2 regions of the Paenibacillus sp. GCM10027627 genome follow, and region 2 is predicted to be linked to the other one. Evidence: predicted binding sites of a transcription regulator. Region 2 holds the regulator's gene; the other holds the start of a gene.
The links. Region 2 encodes NrdR, which represses ribonucleotide reductase genes. Its sites were predicted from a motif close to AACACNATATATNGTGTT; they were not measured.

Region 1 (3,418 bases), on a different contig from region 2:
GAAAAACTGCAGCAAATATTCTTGCGTAGCCCGATACTCGGTAAAGATGATGACTTTATCATCCATCTCGCGAATAAGCTCCATCGCTTTTTCGGCTTTCGTGTTCGCTTTGATGCCTTTAATTTTTTCGACGAGCCCCCAAATTTTCGCGCGGATGGGGGAATCCTCCTCTGTTTTTTTGAACAGATTGATCAGCGTCAAAAATACGGCGTCCCTGCTGCTGCAAACTTCCCGCTGCAGCGTAACGAGCGACAGCATGCTGCTGAAATCGCCGCCGCTTTCGTCGTACCGCTCCTTTACAAAGCCGGTAACGGCATCGTAAAGAGCTTTTTCCTCAGGCGACAGCGATAGGGGAATGTTTTTTACAAATCGTTTTGTAAAATGGATGCCGCCGTCCCCTCTGCGATTGCGAATCATAATAGTCGAGAGAGCCTCTTGCAGCTGGTCCTCGTTTTTCGGCAGCCGCTTGTCGACGACGAAGTTGGCCGCAAAGTCGCTTTGTCCGCCAAGCTGTCCCGGCTTGAGAAGCGTGATGAGGTTGTACAGCTCGTCTAGATCGTTTTGGATGGGAGTAGCCGTCAGCAGCAGGCAATATTTTTTGCGCAGCTGGGTGGCGAATTGATAGTTTGTCGTTTTTTTGTTTTTCAGCTTATGAGCCTCGTCGATAATGATCAGATCATAGTCCGTCCCAAGCACCCGTTCCCGGTGAGGATCGCGCTTGGCGGTATCTATGGAAGCGACGACGACATCGTAGCCCCATGTATATTCCTTTTTTTGCGCGACGGCGGAAATGCCGAATTTTTGATTCAGCTCGCGTACCCATTGCAAAACGAGGGAGGCCGGCACAAGAATAAGAGCCCGTTTCACAAGCCCTCTTATCATATATTCTTTCAGGACGAGTCCCGCTTCTATCGTTTTGCCAAGGCCAACCTCATCGGCGAGAATAGCTCTGCCGCCCATCTCATGCAGCACTTTGCTTGCGGTACTGATCTGATGGGGCATCGGTTCGATGGCGGGGAGCGTTTTGAGGCATTGCAATTGCTCGAAGCTTTCCACTCGCTTCGCTTCCTCCGCTTCCATCACGAGCTGATAGAGCGTCCAGTCGTCCCACGGACCGCCCCGGGACATTCGGTGCTGAAGCTCCTCGAACCAGGAGCGGTCGATTTGCAGATCGACATGAGGGTGAAGCTTGCGCAGGGCGAAAGGGGTTTCGGCAGCGGCTTGCGGCGTTTTGTCTCCTGTCATAAGTACGCTCCTTCCGGAAAAAAGGGATATGTTGTCATTAGTATTGCCCTATTGAACAATAATAATAAGATCGGACTTTACTACATATTAATAACTATATGTGGTGTGATATAATTTATATCAATACAATATATTGATTTCTATAATGAACTAGTGCAGCGGTTTCGAACCGTACAGCTGAAGTAGTTGAGGATATAAGCAGCGTAAATCCATAAGAGGAGGAAGGTAGAAATGAAGAGACTGGAGGGTTTAAGCGAAAAAATATTTTTGGACCGATACGCAAGGAAACATGCGGACGGAAGCCGGGTAAAAGCTGGAGATGTCGTTCTTGCTCTCGTAAAGGATGATGCCAAATTTCCGGTCAAAGAAACGGGGGAAGTGCTGTTCAGAGACGGAGAAGATGTCGAGGTTCGTCTTGCGAACGGAGAGGTAATCCGGACGACGATTCATCGCCTCACTCATCCCATTGAGCGGACGCCGGAGGCGATGTGGGATCGGCTGGCAGCGGCGATGTCGTCGGTGGAGGAGCGGCCGGCAAAAAGAGTGGAGTGGGAGCGGAAGTTTAGGACGATTTTGGACGATTGGAAGCTTGTGCCCGGGGGAAGAATCGCGGCTGGCGCCGGGGCTAGCGACGAATTGACTTTGTTCAACTGTTACGTTGTTCCTTCGCCGCATGATAGCCGGGGCGGCATTATGAAAACGTTAAAAGATATGACGGAAATTATGGCACGCGGCGGAGGCGTGGGCATGAATTTATCTTCGCTGCGTCCGCGCCGGGCAGTCGTTGCGGGCGTTAACGGTTCATCGAGCGGCTCCGTCTCGTGGGGCGGATTGTTCAGCTACGCTACCGGGTTGATTGAGCAAGGCGGCAGCAGGCGCGGAGCTTTAATGCTTATGCTGAACGACTGGCATCCCGACATTATGGAGTTTATTACGGTGAAGGAGAAGATGGGGGAAGTGACGAATGCCAACCTGTCGCTTTGCATTAGCGATGCCTTCATGGATGCCGTAAAGCGGGATTCGGATTGGGAGCTCGTATTCCCGAATACCAAAGATGCAGAGTATGACGAGCTTTGGACGGGCGACCTGAAAGGATGGAAGGCGCTTGGCAAAGAGGTTATTACTTACAAAACGGTAAAAGCAAAGGATATTTGGCATAGCATTATCGAATCGGCATGGAAATCTGCTGAGCCGGGCGTCGTGTTTATGGAGCGGTACAATACGATGTCGAACAGCTGGTATTTCAACCCTATCGTCTCGACCAATCCTTGCGGGGAGCAAGGGTTGCCGGGATGGGGCGTATGCAATTTGGCCGCTGTAAACTTATCTAAGTTTTACGATGCCGGGAGGAAGGAGGTTAATTGGAAGGAGCTTGGCGAGACGACCCGCTGGTCCGTTCGGTTCCTGGACAATGTCATTGACAAAACGCCGTATCATTTCCGCGAAAATGAAGAAAACCAGAAGCGCGAGAGGCGGATCGGCCTTGGCACAATGGGGCTCGCCGAACTAATGATCAAGCTCGGCATCCGGTACGGCAGCGAGGAGTCGCTTACCTTTTTGGATAAGCTGTACGGATTTATGGCGAAGGAAGCTTATTTGGCATCGGCCACGCTCGCTTCGGAGAAAGGTTCGTTCCCAGCGTTTGACCGGGAGAAATATGTGCAAAGCGGTTTTATGAAGGAGCTGCTGTCCGTTTATCCCGAGGTGGGGGAAGCGATTCGCAAATACGGCATGCGCAACGTCACGGTTATTACTCAAGCTCCAACGGGCAGCACGGGAACGATGGTGGGCACATCGACGGGCATTGAGCCTTACTTTGCTTTTGAATATTATCGTCAAAGCCGGCTTGGCTTCGACAAACAGCTCGTTCCCGTGGCGCAGCAGTGGAAGGACGCGCATCCCGGCGAGGAGCTTCCGGATTATTTTGTATCCGCCATGCAGTTGTCGGCGGAAAATCATATCCGTACACAGGCGGCTATTCAGCGCTGGGTCGACAGCTCCATTTCGAAAACGGCCAATTGTCCTGCCGATTTTACGGTGGAGGATACAAAGCGGCTATATGAGCTGGCTTATGACTTAGGCTGCAAAGGAGTGACGATCTACCGGGACGGAAGCCGGGACGTTCAAGTGTTGTCGGCGGCGGAGCCGGAGAGCGGAGGAAGCGATGCGGGTC
Region 2 (3,418 bases):
GAGCTTAATCAACGAGACTTTTAAAGGTAAATTCAGACGCCGTGCTCCTCCGCATTCTCCGTCCGCGCGGGCGAACCTATTGGGCTCATCTCCCCTTGGCACTCCACCAAATAAAAAACGCTACCATTTTAGGCTGCGTTAAATGAATATGTTTAGTGGAGCCTAGGGGATCGAACCCCTGACATCATCGTTATTTGACAGCGATGCGTTCTCCCACAATAGTTAGTTGCACTACCTCAAGTAAATTGACTGAAACGCACATGACAACACATACACTCAGACTTTTTGTATTAAATATTTTTCTTCAGCTTAATTTAAGGCAACACCAATATAGTTAAATTTAAATTTTCTATTCGGTCAAATAAAGTTAAATGCCTTTGCAAAAGCATCAAGATCATCAATAATGAACAAATCACTACTCCAATTACCTGGCCACACAGCATACAACGTTGTTGTTTTATTATAAACCCTATAATAGGTTTCCAGAAGCTTTGGTCTATCCGATTTATTTTTATGATAAACTTGCGACACATTACCGTTTTTATCTACCTCAAAATAACAAACTGTACCTATGATATACGGGAAGTTATCAACTGATTTAGCACTTCTCATCATTAACCCTCCTCCATAGCAATCTTACCATAAAACTCAAATTCTAATAGATATAACAAAATCCATCGAAACGTCCGGTGTCTCCTGCATAAAAATAAAAGTCAAAACTTGTCCCTTGAAACCACGGATGTTCTTCATTCGTCATTTGGCTACACTCGCCAAACGCGTCTCCTAACCGTACAAATTTTACGACAAAGTTTTTTGGAGATTTTTATAAACGGAGGTAATTAAACGAAATCCAAACTCTTATAATCAAGGGTTCAGATTAATTACTGTTATAAAAGTGAAGTCAGTTTAAGTAGAAAATTCTGATAACAGTGCGAATAAAAAAAGTGGCATCTCTGCCACTTCATTGAAAACAATATGGAGCTTAGGGGGCTCGAACCCCTGACCTCTTCGCTGCCAGCGAAGCGCTCTCCCAGACTGAGCTAAAGCCCCTTGACAATTGCACTGTGATAACAATGCAGCATTTAATAATGTTATTGACTGTCGCTGTATTACGACTTGCTCTCCCAGCTGAGCTAAGGCCCCGTATCATTGCTTGCAATCCAATTCCAAGCAATACCCTAAATTAGCGACAAGATAGATAATATCATGCGAGGAAAGCGATGTCAATCCTGATTATGTAAAAAATTGCCCCAATCAAATAAACCGCTGCAAGGTCACACTCACTCTGCCGCCCTTGCAGCGATCCATCTTAGCTTAACCAAAAAACCAGCCAAGTGCTGCCTTTAAAGCAATCAGCAATACAAAAACTCCCTACCCCTTCTCCCCAGTATTCAAAGGATGTTTATTCAGCAAACTGTTCAGTTCCTTCATAAACATGTCAATATCTTTGAACTGCCGGTAAACCGAAGCGAAGCGCACGTAAGCCACCTCATCCACGGGATAAAGCTGATTCATCACGTAGCTCCCGATCTCGCTGCTGTCGACCTCCGCATGAGCCGTCGTCCGCAGCTCCTTCTCAACCTCAGAAACAATAACCTCCAGCCGTTCCACCGGAACTGGACGCTTTTCGCAAGCCCGAATAAGTCCGCGCAAAATTTTGTCGCGGCTGAACTCCTCGCGGCTGCCATCCTTCTTAATAACGATCAGCGGCGTCTCCTCGATCATTTCAAAAGTCGTGAACCTCCGGTTGCACTTCTCGCACTCACGGCGGCGACGAATTGATTTGTTTTCGTTGGCGGGCCTGGAGTCCAGCACCTTTGTTCCCGAATAATCGCAATATGGGCATTTCATTTTGTTTTCCTCCCCTCAACCTTCTTTTACTTAACGCACCGGCTAATTTATCTGTATTTACCGCTCATAATGTACTTTGTAAGCCGAAATTGAAAATACCATCCGTTTCCTGTAATGAACTTTGGAATTACGCACATAATACATTTACCAACAGCGAGGAGGTGAACATCAATGAGCGCAAACCGCAGCAGCAACCAATTGCTAGTGCCACAAGCGACTGCAGCTTTGGATCAACTGAAATATGAAGTTGCATCTGAGCTTGGCATCGCTATTCCGCAAGACGGATACTACGGCAACATCACGACAAGAGAAGCTGGCTCCATCGGGGGTTCCATCACTCGTCGCCTGGTTCAAATCGGCGAACAATCTCTTGCCGGCACAAAATAATGATTCATCTGTATGAATAACAGAAGTCTTGGAGCGGCTCGTCCAGAAGCGATGAGTCCTTCAAGGCTTCTTTCTATGTTCAATGTAATGTGTGCAAAGTAAGGGATATCGTTAAAGATTGCCCTGTTTAAAAATCCGGGTACAAATCCTTGTACTTATTATAGTAATAAAAGACCCGCTGTACATAGTGCCGAGTTTCACCGAACGGTATTTCCTTCACCGTGTCCATGCTGCCGTCCCAACGCCCGGAATTCAACCATTTCCTCACATTGCCCGGTCCCGCATTATAAGCTGCAATAGCCGCAACTGGATTTTGTTCGAATTGCGTATGCAAGGAACTTAAATACCAAGATCCCACTTCAATGCTTACATCCGCCCGGTGGCGCAAAATGTCTTCGGTCACAGCCTCAAATCCCGCTTTCTCAACGACCCAGTTTGCCGTTTCCGGCATGAGCTGCATTAAGCCTAAAGCGCCTTTTTTCGATTCGCGGCCCGTTTCGTAATTGGATTCCGCCCTTATAATGGCCGCCACCAAATGTGGCTCCAAATCGTAATTTGTTGCGCTTGCCCGAATATCTTCCTTGTAATGAATCGGATACATCCATGACGCCAGCCAATCGGATTTCAAAAACAGCAAAGCGATAAATCCAACCACCAAAACGAGTAGAAACCGTTTTTTCAACCGGAATCGAGCCCTCTTCATCGCCGAACCCGGCTTTCCCAAAACGCGTCTACTTGCGCTTCCGTTTGATCCTGCGTGCCAGCATTGTCAATCACCCAGTTCGCCCGTTTGCGCTTCTCCTCAATGTCCATTTGCAAGGACACTCTGCGCAACGCTTCTTCCTTTGCCATACCGTTCCGGCTCATTAACCGCGTCACTTGAAGCTCTGCTGGAACATACACCACAAGAACGCCTTCATACAGCTCCTCCTGCCTCGTTTCGTACAAAAGAGGCACATCGCCGATGATAAGCGGGCTTTCGCCTTCTGAAGCGTACTTATGTATTTGTTCCCACATTCTTTTGCGGATGGCGGGATGCGTTATGCTCTCAAGCTGGGCAAGCTTGTCCTTGTCCTGAAAAACAACGCTGCCTAGAGCAGATCGGTTCAGCAATCCATCGGGCAGAAGGACGGCTTGTCCAAAGAGAGAGGCGATCGCCTCCAGCGCCGGTTCCCCGGGG

Region 1: the regulator NrdR is predicted to act here: its motif matches at 1,368-1,385, upstream of ACFQZE_RS08900 (adenosylcobalamin-dependent ribonucleoside-diphosphate reductase).

What each region holds. Positions count from the first base shown of each region.
Region 1 is NZ_JBHTHB010000002.1:190,467-193,884, reverse strand. Features, by position in the region: gene ACFQZE_RS08905 (DEAD/DEAH box helicase) at 1-1,245, opposite strand, end outside; gene ACFQZE_RS08900 (adenosylcobalamin-dependent ribonucleoside-diphosphate reductase) at 1,477-3,418, shown strand, end outside.
Region 2 is NZ_JBHTHB010000001.1:89,300-92,717, reverse strand. Features, by position in the region: tRNA gene ACFQZE_RS00425 (tRNA-OTHER) at 157-233, opposite strand; gene ACFQZE_RS00420 (hypothetical protein) at 358-615, opposite strand; tRNA gene ACFQZE_RS00415 (tRNA-Ala) at 977-1,050, opposite strand; gene nrdR (transcriptional regulator NrdR) at 1,372-1,851, opposite strand; gene ACFQZE_RS00405 (alpha/beta-type small acid-soluble spore protein) at 2,023-2,238, shown strand; gene ACFQZE_RS00400 (lytic transglycosylase domain-containing protein) at 2,366-2,941, opposite strand; gene coaE (dephospho-CoA kinase) at 2,938-3,418, opposite strand, start outside.